Regions from separate parts of the Mesobacillus thioparans genome, predicted to be linked through region 4. Evidence: predicted binding sites of a transcription regulator. Region 4 holds the regulator's gene; each other region holds the start of a gene.
The links. Region 4 encodes Rex, which represses fermentation and respiration genes when NADH is low (regulators of the CRP and FNR family bind a similar motif). Its sites were predicted from a motif close to TTGTGAAATATTTCACAA; they were not measured.
Positions count from the first base shown of each region.

Region 1: nirB (nitrite reductase large subunit NirB) is a predicted target of Rex. The motif match lies at 3,547-3,564, and genes of this name have one in related genera.
Region 2: ACNAZ4_RS02460 (hemerythrin domain-containing protein) is a predicted target of Rex. The motif match lies at 1,766-1,783, and genes of this name have one in related genera.
Region 3: ACNAZ4_RS18920 (DoxX family membrane protein) is a predicted target of Rex. The motif match lies at 2,816-2,833, and genes of this name have one in related genera.

Region 1 covers NZ_CBCSFH010000014.1:41,241-46,714, reverse strand. The annotation lists gene cobA (uroporphyrinogen-III C-methyltransferase) at 1-566, opposite strand, end outside; gene ACNAZ4_RS19245 (nitrite reductase (NAD(P)H) small subunit) at 696-1,016, opposite strand; gene nirB (nitrite reductase large subunit NirB) at 1,033-3,456, opposite strand; gene ACNAZ4_RS19235 (DUF948 domain-containing protein) at 3,710-4,078, shown strand; gene ACNAZ4_RS19230 (M14 family zinc carboxypeptidase) at 4,291-5,474, shown strand, end outside.
Region 2 covers NZ_CBCSFH010000001.1:468,733-474,206, forward strand. The annotation lists gene ACNAZ4_RS02450 (MFS transporter) at 1-832, shown strand, start outside; gene ACNAZ4_RS02455 (hypothetical protein) at 935-1,129, shown strand; gene ACNAZ4_RS02460 (hemerythrin domain-containing protein) at 1,176-1,706, opposite strand; gene ACNAZ4_RS02465 (hypothetical protein) at 1,924-2,259, shown strand; gene ACNAZ4_RS02470 (ferredoxin family protein) at 2,490-2,774, opposite strand; gene ACNAZ4_RS02475 (FAD-dependent oxidoreductase) at 2,774-4,069, opposite strand; gene ACNAZ4_RS02480 (electron transfer flavoprotein subunit alpha/FixB family protein) at 4,062-5,087, opposite strand; gene ACNAZ4_RS02485 (electron transfer flavoprotein subunit beta/FixA family protein) at 5,115-5,474, opposite strand, start outside.
Region 3 covers NZ_CBCSFH010000013.1:108,484-113,957, forward strand. The annotation lists gene ACNAZ4_RS18905 (DoxX family membrane protein) at 218-733, shown strand; gene ACNAZ4_RS18910 (phosphotransferase) at 799-1,764, opposite strand; gene ACNAZ4_RS18915 (YhcN/YlaJ family sporulation lipoprotein) at 1,913-2,602, opposite strand; gene ACNAZ4_RS18920 (DoxX family membrane protein) at 2,908-3,423, shown strand; gene ACNAZ4_RS18925 (hypothetical protein) at 3,550-3,774, shown strand; gene ACNAZ4_RS18930 (GNAT family N-acetyltransferase) at 3,746-4,645, shown strand; gene ACNAZ4_RS18935 (coiled-coil domain-containing protein) at 4,756-5,391, shown strand.
Region 4 covers NZ_CBCSFH010000024.1:3,053-8,526, reverse strand. The annotation lists gene ACNAZ4_RS23165 (GNAT family N-acetyltransferase) at 1-370, opposite strand, end outside; gene ACNAZ4_RS23160 (CPBP family intramembrane glutamic endopeptidase) at 619-1,350, shown strand; gene ACNAZ4_RS23155 (YdiK family protein) at 1,354-1,554, shown strand; gene ACNAZ4_RS23150 (redox-sensing transcriptional repressor Rex) at 1,580-2,236, opposite strand; gene moaC (cyclic pyranopterin monophosphate synthase MoaC) at 2,263-2,757, opposite strand; gene ACNAZ4_RS23140 (ABC-F family ATP-binding cassette domain-containing protein) at 2,938-4,866, shown strand; gene tsaD (tRNA (adenosine(37)-N6)-threonylcarbamoyltransferase complex transferase subunit TsaD) at 5,231-5,474, opposite strand, start outside.

The DNA.
Region 1 (5,474 bases), on a different contig from region 4:
CCATTCCTGATTAAGTTTTCACTGATATAGGGTAGATTTGAAATACCCATGTAAAAAGCAATGGTGTCAATTCCTGTTGCTAGACCATTCCAGTCCAGTTTTGGCTGGCCATTTTCGGACTTGTCATGGGCTGTCACGACCGCGAAGGATTCACCAAATTCTCGGTGTGTAACAGGGATTCCTGCATAAAGTGGTGCAGCGATTCCCGAAGTGATTCCCGGAACAATTTCAAAAGAAAGTCCATTCTCTGCCAGAGCAGCTGCCTCTTCGCCTACCCGTCCAAAAACCCCAGGATCGCCGCCCTTAAGGCGGACGACGATCTTTCCTTCAAGTACTTTTGCAACCAGAAGGTCATTGATCATTTCCTGGCGAAGGACGTGTCGGTCTGGGAGCTTGCCGCAGTATATTAGTTCGCAATCCGAGGGAGCATAATCCAGCAATTTTGGGTTGGCGAGCCGGTCATATAAAATGACCTCTGCCTTTTTGATCGCCTCTAACCCTTTTACTGTAATCAACTGTACGTCTCCAGGTCCTGCTCCGACTAAAAATGCTTTTCCTTTTTCCATTTGAGTTCCCGTCCCTTCAATGCTGTATAAAGTATAAACTTTTAACAATTGGATTAGAGTCCAGCTCCAGCGCCTAGCCCCTCCCCCCAGTCGCTTCCGCCTTTCATTGAGGGAGGTCCCTCTCACATTTTATATCTGTAAAAACACTTCGTTCTCTATGATTTCAACTTCATACGTTTTCACTTCACCTGTATCCGGTGCCTGAACTTTGCCGTCCTCCAGTGAAATTTTCAGGTCATAGACTGGACAGTAGATAAACTTCCCGCTTACGAGCGCATCGGCAAGGGTTCCGCCTTTGCGGTGAGGACTGCGGTTTTCGACAGCCTTGACGTCTCCGGTGGATATCCGGAACAAGACAATCTTCTCACCATTTACTGTGACTGCCTGCCCTGCCCGTTCAGGCAGGGAATCATAATCAGCTACTTTGATTCTTACTTTCGTTGTTTGCATTTTCACCCATCCTCCCTTATTCAACACTCACGCTGCGGACTTGATAGTACTTTTCTTTTATGCCGTTATCTGAGATCGCTTGCTGCCATGGCTCGTTATATCTCTCCAATGTCTTATCAAGTCTTTCGTTCAATTGCATTCTCTTGTTCGCATCAGCCAGGACTTCTTTGACATGTTCTAGACCCATTCTTTCAAGCCATGGTGCAGTCCTTTCAAGATAGGCTGCAGTTTCTCGGTAATACTGGAGGTATGCACCGGTGATTTCCAATGCTTCATCTTTCGTCTTGACCGTATCAAGCAGGTCTGCAGCGCGCAAATCGGTTCCGCCATTCCCGCCGATATAGATTTCCCAGCCGCCATCGACTCCGACAAAGCCAATGTCCTTGATTCCGGATTCCGCACAGTTCCTTGGGCAAGCAGAAACACCCATCTTCACCTTATGCGGGGTATCGAGTCTCTCAAACTTTTTCTCTAGCTCGATCCCGAGTCCCATTGAATCCTGGGTGCCAAATCGGCAAAATTTTTCGCCGACGCAGGTTTTTACGGTGCGCAATGTTTTTCCATACGCATAGCCTGATGGCATCCCAAGATCTTCCCACATAGCAGGAAGGTCCTCTTTATTGACACCAAACAAGCCAATCCTTTGTCCGCCAGTCAGCTTTACCAAAGGCACGTCGTACTTCTCGGCAACTTCCGCGATTTTTTTCAAATCAGCTGCAGTCGTCACACCGCCATACATCCTTGGCACAACCGAATATGTTCCATCTTTCTGGATGTTGGCATGCACTTTCTCGTTAACCAGCCTTGAATCGCGTTCATCCTTATAGCCTTCATAATGGACCATTCCAAGGTAATAGTTGATTGCCGGACGGCATTTTGAGCACCCTTCCTCCTGGGACCACCCAAGCACATTCATGACTTCCCTGACATTGGTCAATCCTTTTCCCCTGATTTCTGCGACTACTTCATCCTTGCTCAAAGTCGTACAGCCGCAAATACCTGCCTTTTTCGCCGAAGTATCATACTGGTCGCCAAGCGTATACGCGAGAATGTCGGATATGAGCGATTTGCATCTTCCGCAAGAACGGCCTGCGTTTGTGCAGCCTCCCACTTCGTCAATAGTCGTCAGTTCATTTGTCCTGATCGCATCAACAATCGTTCCTTTTGTGACACCATTGCAGCCGCAGACAAGTTCGTCATCGGCCATCGCTGCTACATCGCCCGCTTCTCCTCCTCCACAGCATCCATTTGCTTCAAGAATCGAGACACTTGTCATGCCGCTGATGTCTTCCCTTTTCGTCAGCATCCTGAACAGGCGGTTGCTGTCCTTCGTATCACCATAAAGCACAATCCCGGCAATCCGGTTGTCACGAATGACAATCTTCTTGTAGATCCCATCAAACTCATTGTGGACCTTGATTGATTTCGTACCCTCGTCATCACCGATTTCACCTGCTGAAAACAAATCACACCCAGAAACCTTCAACTGCGTGCCGCATATTGTTCCTTCATAAGGGTTGGTTGGGGTACCCGCAAGTTTAGCTGCAAGTACTTTTCCCTGTTCATACAGCGGCGCTACCAGCCCATAAACGATTTCTCTATGTTCCGCACATTCACCGACAGCATAAATATTGTGCATATCCGTTTCCATATAGTCATTGACGACAATCCCTCTGTTGACATAAATGCCGCTGTCTTTTGCCAGTTGGACATTAGGCCGGATTCCGACCGCCATGACAACAAGGTCTGTCTGGATTTCAGTACCGTCTGAGAATCTCAGTCCTGTTACCCTTTCTTCTCCTAAAATTTCCGCGGTCTGCTTTTCAAGCAAAAAATTCATGCCCTGGGTTTCCAGCTCATTTTTCAGCATTCCAGAAGCCGTTTCATCAAGCTGCCTTTCCATCAGATGTGGCATCAAATGGACAATATCGACTTCCATGCCCAAATTCAGCAAGCCTCTTGCTGCTTCCAGACCTAACAGCCCTCCGCCAATGACCGCTGCTTTTTTATACCGTTTAGAATCTTTGATCATCATTTCACAATCATGGATATCACGGAACCCCACGACTCCCTTTTTATCAGATCCAGGTACAGGCAGGATAAACGAGCTAGAGCCGGTAGCTATTATCAATTCATCATAGTCCACTCTTCGTCCTTGATCAGAAATGACTTGCATCTTTTCCTTGTCAATTTCGACGACTTCTTCTCCTGCAAAGAGTTGTATATCGTTACTCTTATACCAATTCCAATCATTCATGATGATATCATCAATCGACTTATCTCCCTGAAGTACTGTAGATAACATAATTCTATTGTAATTAGGATGAGGTTCATTCCCAAAAATAGTGATTTCGTATCCCTCCGGCTGGAGTTTAAGCAGTTCTTCAATTGTTCTTACTCCGGCCATACCGTTTCCTATCATGACTAGTTTCTTTTTCATCTTGTTTGTCCTCCTATAGTGTCCAATGCGGAGTTTTCATTAATGATCTTTACTCTATGTATAAATTGTATTGTGATTTAAGTCTCCTGGTTGTGAAGTTCGTCACACTTTCACTAAACTTTGTGCATACATTCACAAATACTTCAAAATTAACAAATTTAGGCTTCCATCAAAAATCTGTTATTCTTTGGGCTAAATAGGGTAATCAATATGTAAGTGTTTTTCACCGTACTATGGAAAGGAGGCTTATTGTATGATCATTGTTTATTTAAGCATCGCTGTCATTGTGGCTGCACTCGCTTATCTTGGATTTGTTGCATTTAAGACATTCAAAGAAGCTAAGCCAACTATTGACGGCCTTCAAGAGACAGCAACACGCGTCCAGAATAAAACCAATGCGATCAAAGAAGAAACGGATTCACTAAAATTTAAACAGCAAAAGCTGATGACTGATTTTGAAAAGAAAAAGAAAGCTGTCAATTCGGTTGTATTTTCAGTAAAACAGACACCTGTTGAATTCAAGAACGCACTTGTTGCAAAACCTGTCGCTGAACTTGAACAGAAATATAAGGCAAGACAATGGAACCGCAAGCGCCGTAATCGTACAATGCAGCCACAATAAAACAGGGCACCCGCCCTGTTTTTTATTTGCCTTTGACCAGTGACTATCTTCCTATATTTTTACATCGAAATATTTCCCAATCACACTAAAATCCTGCAAAATCAAGCGTTATGCCACCGAGACCCATTTTTAGTAGTTTTGTACGATTGCCGAAATAATTTTTACTAATTATTATGTATAAATATACAAAATTATTTTGGAGGAATACATACATGAAGTACAAAAAGATTATTACGGGGGTTGTAGCTGCAAGTTTGCTGGCTTCCGCTCCATGGTCTCCGGCACTAGCTGAGTCTTCGAAGTGGAATTATGTTAATGCTTATGAAGAAAAGGACGGCAGCTTGTTCAACAGTGAAAACTATGACTTTATGAAGTTCTCGGAAATCGGCGATAAGCTGGCACAAATCGAAAAGCAATCCAATCGTGTGAAGGTTGAAGTAAAAGGCCATTCATCAACAGGACAGCCTCTTTATGTCGTTACGATCGCTGCACCAGATTCTCAGGGCAAGTTTGGCAAGATCCAGGCTTTAAGAAAACAAATGTTCAAAAACCCTGGCAAGGCTCAGGAGTGGATTGAAAACAATCCAGACTTCAAGGTACCAGTCATGATCAATGGTTCAATCCATGGAACAGAGTTTGTCGGCAGCGACGCCGTCATGCAGCTAATTGAACGATTTGCGCTTGAAAACGACGAGACCACGACCGAAATCCTCGAGAACAATATATTGATCTTCAATGTGGTGCAAAATCCTGATGGACGTGTCGATGCGACCCGTTTCAACGGAGAAGGAATCGATTTGAACCGTGACTTCATCACCCAGTCACAGCCGGAAACCCAGGAAACCGTTTCACTGATCAAAGAATGGAATCCAATGGTCTTCCTTGATACACATGGCTACGTAAAAGGTTACGCGCCAAATAAGCAGGGTCTCATTGAGCCTTGTACCGTTCCGCACAATCCGAATTACGAATATGACCTTTACCAAAAATGGGCAATGGATCAGGCAAAAGCGATGGAAAATGAAATCATGTCTGACAAGGAAAGCTTCACCGGCAGCCTGTATCAATCGATGGTGGGGACCTATATTCCCCAGCGTGATGACGCAGAAGGCTGGGATGATTATCCGCCGATCTTTACGCCAATGTATGCGATGTACCATGGTGCATACGGCCACACGCTTGAAGCGCCAACGAATGATACTGACGGCGTCCGCTGGATGTATGATGCCATCATGGGTGCACTGAAAAATGCCACGGATAACAAGCAGGAAATGATCAAGGACCAGATTGAAATGTTCAAGCGAGGCATCAATTTTGATCATCCGTTCCATGACGAAGGCTTCTTCCCTACTGCCTATGTACTGCCTGTTGATCAGGAAGATCCAACCGTAACACA
Region 2 (5,474 bases), on a different contig from region 4:
CTATATGGCTGCTGGTCCTCGCAGGGGCCTTGCACAATCCATATATCAGGTTGGCGGAAATTCCGGGCAGGCACTTGCCCCGCTCATCACTGCCTTGATTTTAGTTCCGCTAGGCCAATTCGGAGCTGTGTGGTTTACGCTTGTAGCTGCTATTGCCGTTGGTCTGCTCATCTATATCGCGACATGGTACAACCGCAAATTGGATTTTGAAAAAATCGCCGCAAGAACCAGAAAAGCCAGCAATAAAATCAATAAAGGCATTTCCAGGAATATTAAAATCGCCCTTGTCCTTATATTATTCTTGATCTTTGCAAGGTCCTGGTATATCTCAGGCATGACGAATTTCTATGCTTTTTATGCGATTGAAAAATATGGGCTATCGATTAAGCAAGCACAAATGTTCCTGTTTGCTTTCCTTGTTGCAGGGGCGTTCGGTACATTCTTTGGCGGCCCGCTTGCCGATCGTTTTGGAAAGAAGAAAATCATTTTCCTTTCGATGATGGCGACTGCCCCTTTGTCGGCCATCATCCCATTCATGCCACTTCCGGTTGCGGTCTTCCTGTTGACCATTAGCGGCTTTATCCTGATGTCCAGCTTTTCAGTCACGGTCGTATATGCCCAGGAACTTGTTCCCGGCAAGATCGGAACAATGGCCGGACTGACAGTAGGACTGGCATTCGGCATGGGCGCCATCGGGTCTGTCGGCCTTGGGTATCTCGCTGACTTGATCGGGATGCCAATGATGATAATCTGCGTCGGATTCCTGCCCCTGCTTGGAATCCTGACCACATTCCTTCCGACAGACCAACAACTGGCAGAGTGGAATAAGTAAAAAAATATCGGCAATTAAAATTTTCCATCTGCTTTTTTTATGTTTAGGCATGCTCCTGTTAAGGAAAGAAAGATAGTGAGGATGAATTGAAGGGAGATTATCATGTCTAAGTTTAAGATTAATTATTTTTTCGAAAAAGATTTTGAAGTTTCACGGCCAATCGAGGTGGAAAACATTTCTGAAGCCATCCAGGATGCCAAAGACCAGGAAGGCTTGATTGAATTCACCGGTGAAGATGATGTTTTTTATAAATTCGATACAAAAGACATTAAGCTGGTCACAATCACAAAGGCTTAATTTTACATGATAAGGGTGAAGCAATCGCTGCTTCACCCTTTTTTTGTCATTTTATTAAGTTGATGCGCTGAGCCAATTCCTGCTTTTCTTCTTCGCTGAACATATTTTCTGCCATAGGGAACAGGATGCTCTCTTCCTTTGAGAAATGGCTCACCAATGTGAAGTTTGCATTTTTGATCAACTGTGCATTGGCAACCATCTGCTCTGCTGTGAGTCCTGCAGTGCCAGCCTTTGTGTTGTGAAGGAAAGTGCCGATGAACCGTTTTGCCTGATCATGTTCATATTCCATCACCGCTATTGGTCCCATTTCCCTTCCGATATAAGCAGCCATCATCTCGAACAAAACGCCCTCTTCCCGCTCAGAATGAGGCTCCAGCTCAGCGAGGAATTCAACGACCTGCTCTTTCAGTTTCGCAAAGCTTTCCTGCATTTGTACACCTTCTTCAACACTTTTTGAAAGCTCCAAAAGGTCCGCAAGCATATCCAATAATGGAGGGTGTTCATTCTTTAGCTGTTGAAGTCCTTCACTTAATGTAAAACTTGAATCCTGGTTCAAACCGCTCATACAGCCTGTCATGTCAACCGGCCTCCTATACATTTTGATATCTTCATTATAAAAACCAATCAAGCTATACGTTGTGATAGGAATCACAAATTTGGTTTCACGAGGGTATTTGTGAAAGAAATATGACACTTCGTTAAAATTTCTAAAAATTTTAACAATTAGCCTTCAAATATCCAGGATCGTTACATATAATGAATTTATAGCTTAATGTAAAAGGAGTGAACGTACATTGCAGAACTCTTTATATCGTGAATTTTATCGTAAATCACTTGTCCCCGCAGGGCTATGTGACCAGGAATCCTTCCTCGGGATCCAGCCTGACTTGTTCTATACCCATTTGATGATCGGGCTGCAGGGCCATCAGGTAGAAGGCAAAGAATCTTTCCATTGGAATGTCACCATTTATAAATCAGACTCATCGGGAATCTATGATGGCGGCAAACCAGTGTACGCTTCCGAAATGTATGATCGCTTTGATGATGCCATGCTTGCAGCGCGGACGATAGAAAAAGAAATCCGCAACGACGAACTTCATTTGATACAGCAGCAAGAAAAAATCAGTTAACCTCCCCCTCTAAACCCCAACCCTTTGGCTTCACTCTTTTTTGCACCCACTTGTGAATTAACATACATATGATGAATATAGAACATTTAATTACATAGATAACCCCTTGTAGAATGGATTTAACATGTATTCTCAATATTTCTTCGATGTTTCTTTGATTGCAGGAAACGACTTAAAAAGCAAAAGCTGGCGACCATTAATGCAGTCGCCAGCTTTTTTGCTTTTTTATATTACGCGAGCCTGAATACGATTCCGTGGCCGCCTTTTGGATATTCCCATTTAATGTTCTGGTATGGGCATCCGATCCGGCAGCTTCCGCATTCGTGGCAGCCTTCATAGCCTACCTGCATCCGTTTCCCTTCCCATTTATAGACTTCAGCCGGACAAAATACGGTGCAAAGCTTATCAGGGCACTGCGTCATGCAGACATCATGATCCAGGACGGTCAGATGCGATTTCGTGTCACACTTAAACCTTAAAAGAAATTGTTTTTCCTCGATGTTTGTTGTTGACATTATTTCACCGCCTTCCAGGCACGATAGATATCTTGCATTACCTTAAAGGTTCCTTTTTCCGCCGTTACGCTGCGCATGATTTCTTTTTGCTTCTCCCTCTTTGGTGTCCCATCGACTGTGAAGAATTTGCTCATCGCCTTATTCATCATCGGCAGGTATTCCTTGAAATATTGCGGGTATGTCTCGAAGGTGTGTGCTGCATCCTTGTATTTTTCCAGGTCTTTAATGATGAAGCTTCCGAAGAGGGCTTCCTTATAACGGTTCAGGCTCCTCTCACTGAAGTCTCCATCTTTTTTGGCATCAACGATGGCTTCTGCAGCCATTTGCCCTGAAGCCATTGCCATATTGGACCCCTCACGGTGGATGGCATTGACCAGCTGGGCTGCGTCACCTACGACAAGCACGCCGTTACCGGCAACCCTCGGCACGGAATTGAAGCCTCCTTCAGGAATCAAGTGGGCAAGATATTCAGCAGACTCTCCTCCTTCAAGATATGGACGGACCATTGGGTGCTTCTTCAGGTAATCCAGCAATTCGTAAGGTTTTAGCTTTGCTTTGATCATGCTGGAAAGAGTGGTGCCTACCCCGATATTCAAGCTTTCTTTATTCGTATATAAGAAGGCTGTTCCAAGGTTGCCTTTCGTTGAATCTCCGAATATCTCGATTGTCGTCCCGTGGTTGCCTTCAAGGTTGAAGCGTTCATTGATTTTGTCCTTCGGCAGATTGATGACTTCCATAACCGTCAGGGCAACCTCATCAGGGCGGAATTCACGATGGAAGCCAAGCTGCTTGGAAAGCAGGGAGTTGACTCCGTCTGCCAGCACGACGACATCTGCAAAAACTTCACCATCTGGACGGTCGGTACGGACGCCTACCACCTTTCCGTTTTCAACGATACATTCGGTAACAACTGTTTCATTTATCAATAATGCCCCTTGTTCGACAGCCTTCTTTGCGAACCACTGGTCAAACTGGGCACGCAGTACTGTAAAGTTATTATATGGTTCGGCAGCCCATTCAAGACCTTTATATCCTAGCTGGACGACTGATTCCTTATCCATCATCCAGAACCGCTGTTCAACGACGGGCCTTTCCAGCGGCGCTTCCTTCCAGAACTCCGGAATGATGTCTTCCATCTGCTTCCGGTAAAGTACTCCACCCATGACGTTCTTTGAGCCTGGATACTCCCCGCGTTCAATCAACAATGTTTTCAATCCGTTTTTGGCACAGTTGTAGGCACATGATGTTCCTGCAGGGCCGGCTCCTACGATGATTACATCAAATTTTTCAGACATAGCTCATTTCCCCGCCCTTCTCTTTGCTGAGCTCTTTGAACTGCTTGATCAGCTTTGGAACAATTTCCAATGCATCACCGACTATGCCGTAAGTGGCGACATCGAAAATCGGTGCATTCGGATCCTTGTTGATGGCAATGATCAATTCTGAATTTTTCATGCCCTCCACGTGCTGGATCGCTCCAGATATTCCGATTGCAAAGTAAATCTTTGGTGTGACGGTCTCCCCCGTCTGTCCGACTTGCTGGTCATGCTTCAGCCAGCCTGCTTCAACAACATCCCTCGTACCGCCGACGCTTGCACCGATGACTTCGGCCAGTTCATGGATCAGCTGGAAACCCTGTATATCACCCATGCCCTTTCCGCCTGCCACGATGACATGCGCTTCTGCCAGACTTGCTTTTTTTGTTACGTCCTTCACAATTTTAATTACTTTTGTGCGCATATCCTCTTCCCTGAGTTCGAGTTCTTCCTCAATGATGACTCCCTTACGGCCAGTGTCTGGTTCAAGGGCCTTCATGACTTTAGGGCGCACAGTCGCCATTTGCGGCCGATGTTTTTTACATAGGATTGTGGCCATGATATTCCCGCCGAATGCCGGACGGCTTGCCTCAAGAAGCCTTTTTTCCACATCTACATCAAGCATTGTTGTATCGGCAGTCAACCCTGTGCTTAAATCTGTCGCAACCGCACTGGCCAAGTCTTTTCCATTTGGTGTCGCACCATAAAGGAAAATCTCAGGCTTATATTTTTCAGCCAGTATACAAACACCTTTCATGAATGACTCTGTCCGGTAATCCTTCAGGACGGGGTGGTCAACTACATATACCTGATCTGCCCCAGCATAAATCACTTCGTTTGCAAGAGGCATGACACCTTCGCCAAGCATTACACCCGCTAACGGAACTTCCAGCTTGTCTGCAAGCTTCCTTCCGGCACCAAGCAATTCCAGTGACACTCCTTCGATTTTCCCATCATTTACTTCAATGAATACCCAGACTCCCTGGTTTTCTAGCATCCTTTTATTCCCCCTTCAAAATCGGAATCAAGAGTTGGCTGTATTTAATTTCAATAAATCTTTTCGCTCCATCAAAATTCCCATCAGCTGTTCCACCTGTGAATCCGGGCTTCCTTCCAGTCTTTTTCCGCCTTCCAGCTTAGGCGGGCTGAACATTTTCCCAACGATCGTTGGAGATCCCTTAAGACCAAGCTGAGTTTTATCTACATCCTCAAGATCATTCACTGACCATATGACAGGTTCATAGCGTGCAGCCATGATCATGTTCGGCATCGGAGCATACTCGATGTCATTGATCTCTTTTTCGACTGTCAATAGACATGGAAGCTGAGATTGCAGGACCTCATAGCCATCGATTTGCTTCCGTTTGATATGGACATATTTTTC
Region 3 (5,474 bases), on a different contig from region 4:
GAATACAGAAGAAAAGGATAATGTGCATTTTAGGAGGAGCGACCCTTATGCTGCCTAAAATGCAATTTTAAGAGTGCGTTTAGAGTGAGGGGCTGTCACCATTCGGTCAAAAGATTTCAACAGAAATGTGAACAGTTTCACAAACCACCCTAATTTCAAGATATATTTGTTATCTTATAAGTGTACTAATACTAATTAAATTATTGGAGTGAGGAACATGTTTGCAAAATGGTTAAGAGAAAACAATGTTGCTGCTGGTATATTGACTGTCATTAGGGTATGGCTTGGATACAACTGGATGACTGCTGGCTGGGGCAAATTGACTGGCCCTGGATTCGACGCTAGCGGATTTTTAAAAGGAGCGGTCGCCAACCCGGTCAAAGGTCCGGACGGACACATGGTATATAGCTGGTATGTGCACTTCCTTGAAAACTTCGCGATTCCGAATGTGGATATCTTCAACACAATCGTGCCGCTAGGGGAATTCCTTGTTGGTCTTGGATTACTGCTTGGAACACTGACTACTGCTGCGATGTTCTTCGGCCTAGTGATGAATTTCAGCTTCTTCCTAGCCGGCACTGTATCTCACAACCCAACAGACATCTTCTTCGGATTCATTATCCTGGCTGCTGGCTTCAACGCTGGTAAATACGGCCTTGACCGCTGGGTTGTACCATTCATCCGCAAAACAGTTTTCAAACGCGGAGAGGATGGCGTCCGTAACGCTGCATAACCTGAGTTAACTCCCCCCATATTCATAAATAGTGCTGCCGGGAGATCCCGGCAGCATTTTTATCTTCATGAAAACATGTCCTCAAGCCTATCCCAATTTTCCGCTATCCACACATTCTCTTTCCGGAAACGTTTAAGGGGAGTGGAGTCTCCCGGCTTCTCAACGGTGATCCACTCAGCTTCCCTCCACCAGGTTAATTTTATCGATCGAACCAGTTTTTCAAGCGGCAACGGTTTGAATTCCTGATAACCGCTGACAAATGCCGAAACGCCCTCAACGCTTATGTGATTCTCATGAATGCAGTAGGACAAGATCGGCCTGGAAATATCAAAATCGGTATAGACCACACTCATTCGGTCAAAATCAAGAATCGAAGAAACCTCATTTTCACTGAATAAAATATTGTCCGCAAACAAGTCCCAATGTGCCCACCCTTTTTCACATTGCGCAAATAAGTCTGTATCGTTTTCCTCGAGGATCCTTCTTTGTTTCTCCAAATGATGAAGGGTTTTGCTGCAATCAAGACCAATGGCTTCATCATATCTCTCATTCAAGTTTTCCAGCATCTCAGTCTTGGATGAAAGATCCCAATGCAGAGGTTCCCTGACAATATGCTTTTCTAGCAGCACGTGCATCCTGCCAATCACCTTCCCCAGACTGTACATTTGCAAGGGGTTCGCACTGCCAGGTGGTAGGGTGAATCCCTGATTAAAACCCATGAGAACGAAACGTTCACCATTCCCGGTATTCAAAACAAACTTCCCTTTATATGAGAAAAGCTCAGGACAGGGCAATCCTTCATTGAACAACCTGTTTTGAATTTGCAGAGCTTTTTCCAGGCCCGGAACCCTTTCCTGCGGATATCGCTGCTTGTTATATTGCTTCACAAATAAATCGCCGTTCGCTGTTTTGACCTGCCATTTTAAGTTCCTGTATCCTAAATGGATTTGTCTCCAGTCTTGAATTTCAAATCCAAACAATTGAGTGACCGCTTCAAAAATTTCCTCTTTTATCTCAGTGTCAACGACCATGTTATTCTCCCTTAATATAGACCTATGCTATATTTCGCGAGGGAAGGGAAGAAATCCTGTTTGAAAAGAACAACAAATGAGCGTAGGAAGTGAATCCAAGTTACTGGGCAACAAAAAAGCATAGGAACTGAATCCTATGCTTTTGATCTTATCTCCCGAAGAAACCGTCCATTGTATTGCGGAAGTCATCGAACAGGCCGTCCCTGTTTCTGTTGGTGCGGATATCGTCGGTGAAGGATCCCATTCTGTCAAACGCGTTGCGGTCAACGGAAACATACACACTGTCGATGCCTTTGTTCGCCTGGCGGACTCTTTGCTCAATCTGTTGTTCCAATGAAGTTAAATCCTCGCCATTATTGCTGGCCGTTCCATTCATGTCAGTCCGGTCGTTATCGGTGCCAAATGTGCCAGCGTTCCGGCGGTTTCCTTTTCCAGCATCGCCCTGGCCGTCAATGACGCCATCATTCCCGGCGGCGTTGTCATCTTGGTCAACACGGCCATTTTCAGCAAAAGTCCTGCCGTTGCCATCCATTGCATCGTTTACTCGTGCATTTCCATCGTTGTCGATGTTATTGTCTGCAAGTCTTACTGCTACGTACGCATTGTTGTCGGAAATGATGACCCGTGCATCATCAACTTCCGGCATCTGCTCAACCTGGCGTTCTGCACGGTCAGCAAGCTGAAGTCTGTTGTCTGCGTTAGTAACCGGGCCTCGTCTGACCTGGTTGATTTCTACCTGCTGGTCACGATTGTTATCGGCTGCATTATTATTCGCCCCGCATCCGGCCAGGCCCATTGTAAAAACAGCACACCCTGCGATGATGATTGATTTTTTCATCCAGATCACTCCTAGTTGGTTTAGTCGTCTATATGATGTCTAAAATTTGGAATGATATGCAGGGGAGAAGAGATTTTTTGTTTCTTTCTGGAGTATGAGGCAAGATCCGCAGTTTCTGATACATGGTGGAAGAGGGATTAAAATGATTAATGATGTGTAAAAATGTCCGCAAAAATGCCAGTGTTACCAATTGTTCAAAAGATTTCAACGGAATTGTGAATTCATTCACAAAACCCTCTATTTCCAAGATATATTTGTTATCTTATAAGTGTACTAATACTAATTAACTTATTGGAGTGAGGAACATGTTTGCAAAATGGTTAAGAGAAAACAATGTTGCCGCTGGTATATTGACTGTCATTAGGGTATGGCTTGGATACAACTGGATGACTGCTGGGTGGGGCAAATTGACTGGCCCTGGATTCGACGCTACTGGCTTTTTAAAAGGAGCGGTCGCAAACCCGGTCAAAGGTCCGGACGGACACATGGTATATGGCTGGTATGTGCACTTCCTTGAAAACTTCGCGATCCCGAATGTCGATATTTTCAACACAATCGTTCCGCTCGGGGAATTCCTTGTTGGTCTTGGGTTACTTCTTGGTACACTGACAACTGCCGCAATGTTCTTCGGACTAGTGATGAATTTCAGCTTCTTCCTAGCCGGAACTGTATCTCACAACCCAACAGACATCTTCTTCGGTTTCATCATCCTGGCTGCTGGCTTCAACGCAGGTAAATACGGATTGGACCGCTGGGTTGTACCATTCATCCGCAAAACAGTTTTCAAACGCGGTGAAGCCGTCGAACGCAACGCTGCTTAAGCTTTGTAAAATCCCCCTTTAATATAGAAATGGCTGCCAGTATGACTGGGAGCCATTTTTTTTAGTTGATGCCAGGCAAGTGTGGCTGTTTGCTATAATTTTCATAGGAGAAAGAGGAGTGAGCCTATGTTTAAGCGAATAAAATATACGACCAAACAGAAGAAGGAGCGGTCATTGATCTTTTTCATCATATCGGGAGTGATGCTGGTGGGGATCTTGGTGGCTGGAACCATTGAAGGGTTGGACCGCAGTGTGGTCATCCCGATTGTTATGATGGTTACATCCTTTATTGTGGGGATTTTATACAGAAGGAGTGCTGCTCGTGAGGGAAATCTCGAAACCGTGGATTAAGTTAAAAGAGGGTCTTGATGAAGAGGATTATAAAAGGGTCGGCCAGCTCCAGGAGCGATGCATAGAACATGACCAGACGGCATTAAAGCTGGAGCTTGATTATAAATTGGGTGTAAGCGGCAATGACATGGGAATTCAGGCAGTGAATGAATTCATGTACTTCGATGGAGAGAAGCTGATTGGTTATATTGGGATTTGCTGCTTCGGCGGCCCATGGGAAGTGAATGGGGTAGTCGATCCGGAGTATCGCGGCAAGGGGATTTTTTCCAAACTGTTTGAGCTTGTTTTGGATGAGTGGAAAAGCAGGGGCTCAGGAAGCATGCTGTTGTTAAGTGACCGCAACTCGGTATCTGGGCAAGGGTTCATCGCGGGGACTGGAGCCCAATACGAACACTCAGAGTATGAGATGTTCTTGAAAAAAGAGGCGCCGGGCTTTGCGCCTGAGCAGCTGGGAGGCCTCACTTTCAGGAAGGCGACGAATGCGGATGCGCAGGAAATCGCCAGGCAGAATGTGATTTATTTTAACGATACAGGAGAGAGTGTCGAAGTCGAGGATATGATCCTTCCTGAGGAAGAGGAAAAGCGCGGGATGACTTCGTACCTTGTTGAAAAAGACGGGCAAGTGATCGGGAAAGTAAATCTGCAGCTGACCTCGAAGCTTGGTGCGATTTTTGGCCTTGGCGTGCTGCCGGAGCACCGCCGTAAAGGATACGGGCGGGCACTATTGCTGCTGGCGATTGGAAACTTAAAAGAAGCGAAAGCGCAGGAAATCATGCTGCAGGTAGCGGCAGACAATTCCAATGCGCTTACCCTCTATAAATCATGCGGTTTTGAAGAGACATCCACTATGGATTATTTTGAGCTGAAATAAACGATATCCACCTCGTATACATTGAGGTGGATATTTTTGTATTATTTGAATCTAATGAGTGGGTGATTCGTATTATATTGAGATGATCATTTTTTTAAGGGGGGTTACCGATGAAATGGAAGAAAGACTATACAATTTCCGCTTTTGTAATTTTATTAGTCATCACGGCGATTGCTCTTTTGGATAATGCCAGAACAGCAGATACTGCAGCGAAGCTTGAGGAGGATAAAAAGCAACTAGAAGAGAAGGTTGCCGGGCTGGAGGGAAAATTGGTAGACCGGTCGAGGGTCGCGAATGATCTGAAGAATGAGAATGAAACATTGACCTTCAATCTTTCAACCATGGAAGAAGAAATAGCGGCCGCGCAATCCTCTGTTCGATATCAGGACTTCATGGAAGCGATCGATGTCGTTGAGACCTATAAAGCTGCGGGGAAGTTTACAGAAGTAATTGACTTAATTGCTTTTGGGAATTTTACAAGTTTCACCAGCCTTGATTTTGAGGACAAGTGCCCATGCAGTTTTACCTTCAAATATAGCAATCTTGATTGGAGCCCGGGTGTGGTATTAAACCTAAAGGAGTTTAGTATTAACAAGGATAAAATCGTACTTACATATCTTACGGTTGAGGACCTGGAAGATAATTATCAATTTGTATTGACCAGGAGCGATGGCTATTACGATAGAACTGAAAAATGGAGGATAGAAGAAATAAGGCTTGTAGAAAAGGAGGGGTCCGCATTATAAGATTAGATAAACGTTTACATTGCAGAGCAAGTTGCCAGAACACTTTTATTCTGAAAAAAATATCTGAAAAGTGTATTGACAGT
Region 4 (5,474 bases):
CCAGTTGCTTGAATCCATATTCCAGACAGGCTCTGGCACCTTCTGTTGCATACCCTTGGCCCCAGGCCTCTTTCTTTAGCCTCCAGCCAATCTCTATACACGGGGTGAAATCACCTTCGAAAGTTGCCATGTGAAACCCGAGGAATCCGATAAATTCTTTCGTGGCCTTCACTTCAACTGCATATAACCCAAAGCCGTATTCATTGAACTCGGCTAGCATATCCTGATAAAACCTCTCCGTTTCTGAGGAAGATAAGACACGAGGGAAATACTTCATCACATCCGGGTCTGCATTCATTTTGCAAAAGTGCTCTAAATCTGCGGCAGACCAATCGCGCAAAAGCAGTCGTGACGTTTCCAAATAAACCATTTGAACCTCCGATCATTTTTAAAGAGAAAATTTCACCTTAACAAGTATCTGGTATTCAGGAAATACTAAACCCGGACAACCACATTTTCATCCTGACCCTACAATTTGAACTTTCAAATCATTTACTAGTAGAATATAGAGAGTGCCTAGATAAGCAAAGCTGTCCCCGTATTTTATTTTACAGGCCAGCATATTATTACGTAAAATTTCAGAACATACATTACTGCATTATTAAGGAGTTTTTTCGATTGAAAAAAGAATACTGGTACGTCCTTATTGCCTATATTGTCATGCAGCTTTCAAGCCTTGTGGGGGTTCCAATCATTGCTTTCATCGGTGCCGCGATGGGAAAAAGCCTTGATGAAATGCAAACCCTCGCGATTCCATACTGGCTCGTGATCAGTTTTTCACTGACTCTCCTGATCATCCTGATGATTTTAAGGAAAGAACGAAACATACATGCAGATTTGCGCGAAGCATCTTCGCCGGCAAGCTCGGCGGCCTGGGCTTTCGCCGGGGTCTTTCTGGCCCTGTTCGCCCAGTCGATTGCTGGCAGCATCGAAAGCATGCTTGGAATTGAAATGGGCTCGGAGAATACACAGGAAATCATCAAGCTGATCGAAAGGTTCCCGGTCGTCATCCTCGTCAGCTCGATCATCGGTCCGATCCTGGAGGAAATCGTCTTCCGGAAGATCATCTTCGGCAGCCTGCAAAAGAAAATGAATTTCTTCTTTGCAGCCTTGATCAGTTCCGTCATCTTTGCACTGGCCCATATGGAGCCAGAGCATGTGATCCTCTACTCGGCGATGGGCTTTACCTTTGCCTTCCTGTATGTAAAAACAAAGCGGATCATCGTGCCGATCATCGCCCATGTTACAATGAATACAATGGTTGTCCTGCTTCAATCCGTATTCAGAGAAGACATAGAGAGAATGATAAGAGAAGCAGAGAAAATTCAAAGCTTTATTGGGGGATTTTAAGTCATGAAGCAATCGCCTATGTTCTCAGGCATTGTCTACATCTTGTTAGGCATCTTATTCACCTATTTCGCCATCCAGAATGTCAACGACTCAGGCTGGGGATTTTTCAGTTATTTGCTCGTCCTGCTCGCCACCTTCGACTTCGGCTCCGGCATCAGGATGATCCTGTTTCATTTCAAACTTAAACAAATGCAGAAAAAATAGCTCCTTCAAATGAAGGAGCCATTTTTTATTCTTCTGAGTCACTGTCAGTCGGATAATGCTTCAAGAAATAAATCAATGATTGCAATTCCACTGCCAGATCAATATGATGGATCCTGATAGAAGGCGGCACATTCAGCCTCGCTGGCGTGAAGTTCAGGATGCCCTTCACATTCGCCTGTACTAGTCTGTCCGTGATCGGCTGTGCCACCGCTGATGGCACCGTCAGGATCGCCACCTGGATGCCTTCCTCGACAACAACCTTATCAAGGTCATCCATGTGATAGACAGGCACATCGCCAATCTGCGTCCCTACCTTATCCTGGTCGACATCGAAGGCAATTTCAATTTTCGTATTATTATTTTTGGAAAAATTATAATTCAAAAACGCCGTTCCCAAATTACCGACACCAATCAGCGCAACCTTTGTGAGTTCATCCTGGTCGAGCGTCTTTCGGAAAAAAGTCAGCAGGTAATTCACATTATAGCCGTAACCCTTTTTACCCAAAGCCCCGAAATAGGAAAAGTCCCTTCTAATCGTAGCAGAATCCACTTTTACCGCTTCACTCAGCTCCGCGGATGATACCCTTTGCTTGCCTGAAGAATGCAAGTTCAATAAAAATCGGTAATACAGCGGCAAACGTTTTGCGGTTGCCTGCGGAATCTTCATAGCATCATTCGTCATTCTCCATCCTCCACCCGTTCGTATTTCTATTTTAGCTTCTCATCTCTCTTAAAATCGCCGTTTTTCCCGCCAGTCTTTTCCACGAGATAGGTCTTGCCGATCACCATGCCTTTGTCGACGGCCTTGCACATATCATAGACAGTCAGCGCGCATGCTGACGCTGCTGTTAACGCTTCCATTTCTACCCCTGTATTTCCTTTTGTTTTAACAGCTGCTGCGATATTTAATATATAGTCATTACCATTTTGCTCCCAATCAAACGAAAGGTCAATGCCTGTTAATGGAATCGGGTGGCACATCGGGATGATCTCGGATGTCTTCTTGGCCGCCATGATGCCAGCAACCTGCGCGACTGCCAGTACATCGCCTTTTTTTATTTTATTTTCAGTAATCCTTACATATATATCTTGATTAACGGTAATGCTTGAATGGGCGACTGCCGTACGGACCGTCTCAGGTTTTTCACTGACATCGACCATCTTCGCTCTTCCCTCTTCATTAAAATGCGTAAATTCTGCCATATTCAAGCTCCTTTCAACCAAATAATACACTATTTTCACAAACTTGTGTGTGAACTTTGTTTCTATCTTCACATATAGAGGGGAAATTTTTCATAGCTTGCTCCCTATAGCAGGCCGCACATATTGCCGAGCCCATAGGATTGGGTTACACTATCCCTAAGGCATTAGAGGTGAAAAATAATGATTCTATTACAAGTCAATCAGCTATCAAAATATTTTGCTGCTGATCTTATTTTATCGAATATCAAGTTTGAAATACAGACCAATGACCGTGTTGCATTGGTCGGCCGGAACGGTGCGGGAAAATCAACCCTGCTGAAAATCATTGCCGGTTTTGAATCCCATGATGGCGGCGAGATTATCCGCCCGAAAGGAACGACAATCGGATACCTTGCCCAGAATACAGGGCTGGAATCCGAGAAAAGCATCTGGGATGAAATGCTGGCGGTCTTTGACCATCTGCACAGCATGGAAAAAGAACTGCGCCGGCTTGAGGAAAAAATGTCCGATCCCGGCATCCTGTCGAATGAGTCGGAATATGAAAGAGTTTTGAAGGATTATGACGTTTTGCAGGTCCAGTTCAAGGAAAAAGGCGGTTACCAGTACGAAGCTGACATCCGTTCGGTCCTTCACGGCTTGAACTTCCAGTCTTTTGATTATTCCACAAAAATCTCCACTTTAAGCGGAGGACAGAAAACAAGGCTTGCCCTCGCCAAGCTGTTATTGACACGTCCTGATATTCTGATTCTCGACGAACCGACGAACCATCTGGACATTGACACACTTTCCTGGCTTGAGCAGTATCTCCAGGGCTACGACGGTGCGATTCTGATTGTTTCCCACGACCGTTACTTCCTGGATAAAGTTGTGAACCAAGTATACGAAATCTCCCGTCACCAGCTGATGAAGTTCCCCGGCAATTACAGCTCGTATTTGGAACAGAAGGCCGCAAATTACGAGCGCGACCTGAAGCTATACGAAAAGCAGCAGGATGAGATCTCCAAGCTGCAGGACTTTATCCAGCGGAACCTTGCCAGGGCTTCGACAACGAAACGGGCCCAGAGCCGCCGGAAACAGCTCGAGAAGATCGACCGGATGGACAGGCCGATGGGAGACGAAAAGTCTGCTTCCTTCAGCTTCCAGATCGAACGCCAGAGCGGGAATGACGTCCTGAAGGTGAACACATTGGCCGTTGGCTATCAGAATGAGATCGTTTCAGAAGATATCACTTTTAACCTATCCCGCGGCGACAGCACGGCACTGGTCGGTCCGAATGGAGTCGGCAAGTCGACCTTATTGAAGACCATTGTCGAAAAATTGCCATCGATTGCCGGAAATATCCAGTACGGCTCCAATGTCACAATAGGCTATTACGATCAGGAACAGGCAGAGTTGAGCTCGAATAAAAGGGTTTTAAATGAACTCTGGGACGAGTACCCGTTGAAATCGGAAAAGGAAATCCGCACGGTACTGGGAAACTTCCTTTTTTCAGGCGATGATGTGTTGAAAACCGTCTCAACCCTTAGCGGCGGTGAAAAAGCACGGTTGGCTCTGGCCAAGCTGATGCTGCAAAGTTCCAATTTCCTTATTCTGGATGAACCAACGAACCATCTGGACCTGGACAGCAAGGAAGTGCTTGAGAATGCCTTGATTGATTATCCAGGCACCATCCTGTTCGTATCTCACGACCGTTATTTTATCAACAGGATCGCTACTAAGGTCCTTGAGCTCGACCGCGGCGGGGCAACAGAATTCCTTGGTGATTATGATTACTACGTCGAGAAGAAATTAGAGCAGGAAGAACTTGAGGCCCTTGCGAGACAGGCGGCCATAGCGGCTGGCACGATCACCGAACACGTCAAGCAGGACAAGACCTCCTATCAGCAGGATAAAGAAGCCAAGAAGCTTGAACGCCAGCGCAAACGGCGAATGGAAGAGGTCGAGGCGCTGATCGACAAGCTCGAGGCAGAAGTTGCAGAATACGAAGAATTGCTATGTGACCCCGAAGTATTCCAGAATCACGAAAAAGCAGGAGAAATCAATTCCAAAATCGAAAGCGCCAAAGAAAAACTCGACGAACTGATGGAAGAGTGGACAGAATTGGCATAAATATGAACTAAACGGGCATGAATATGCCCGTTTTTTTGTACTATCCACAGACATTTGTTGATTGTTTGGTTTATCCCGTAAAAAACGATGTGTATATTCTCAATACCAGGACAAATTCATACCGCTTATCCTCAAACTAGGACTATTAAAACAAAGAATTCCGCCTCTTATCCACCAAAAAAAGTCCCGATTAAAACCCGGGACTTTTTGTTCACATAGTTATTCACATAGTAAAGACTGATTTATAGGTTATCCATAGACTTTTCCACATTATCCACAAAACAAGCTTCTTTTATCCACATTATACACAATCACAAGCTGTTTTTGTTTACATATCCACAGAAGAGTCTGACAAAAATAATTTTTAACTGCGACTTTGGTTGTGGATAGTTATCTCCAAACCAGGATTTCCGTTCAATGTCAGTTCCGCTCTCTGCCCTTTATCGTACATAACACTGCCTGCAGCAGCAATCATCGCTGCGTTGTCTGTGCATAAAGAGAGCGGCGGAATTACAATTTCCACATCGGAACCTGCAAATTCTGTGGATAATTTTGCTCTCAAGCCTTTATTTGCCGCAACTCCTCCAGCAAGCAGGACCTGTTTCACC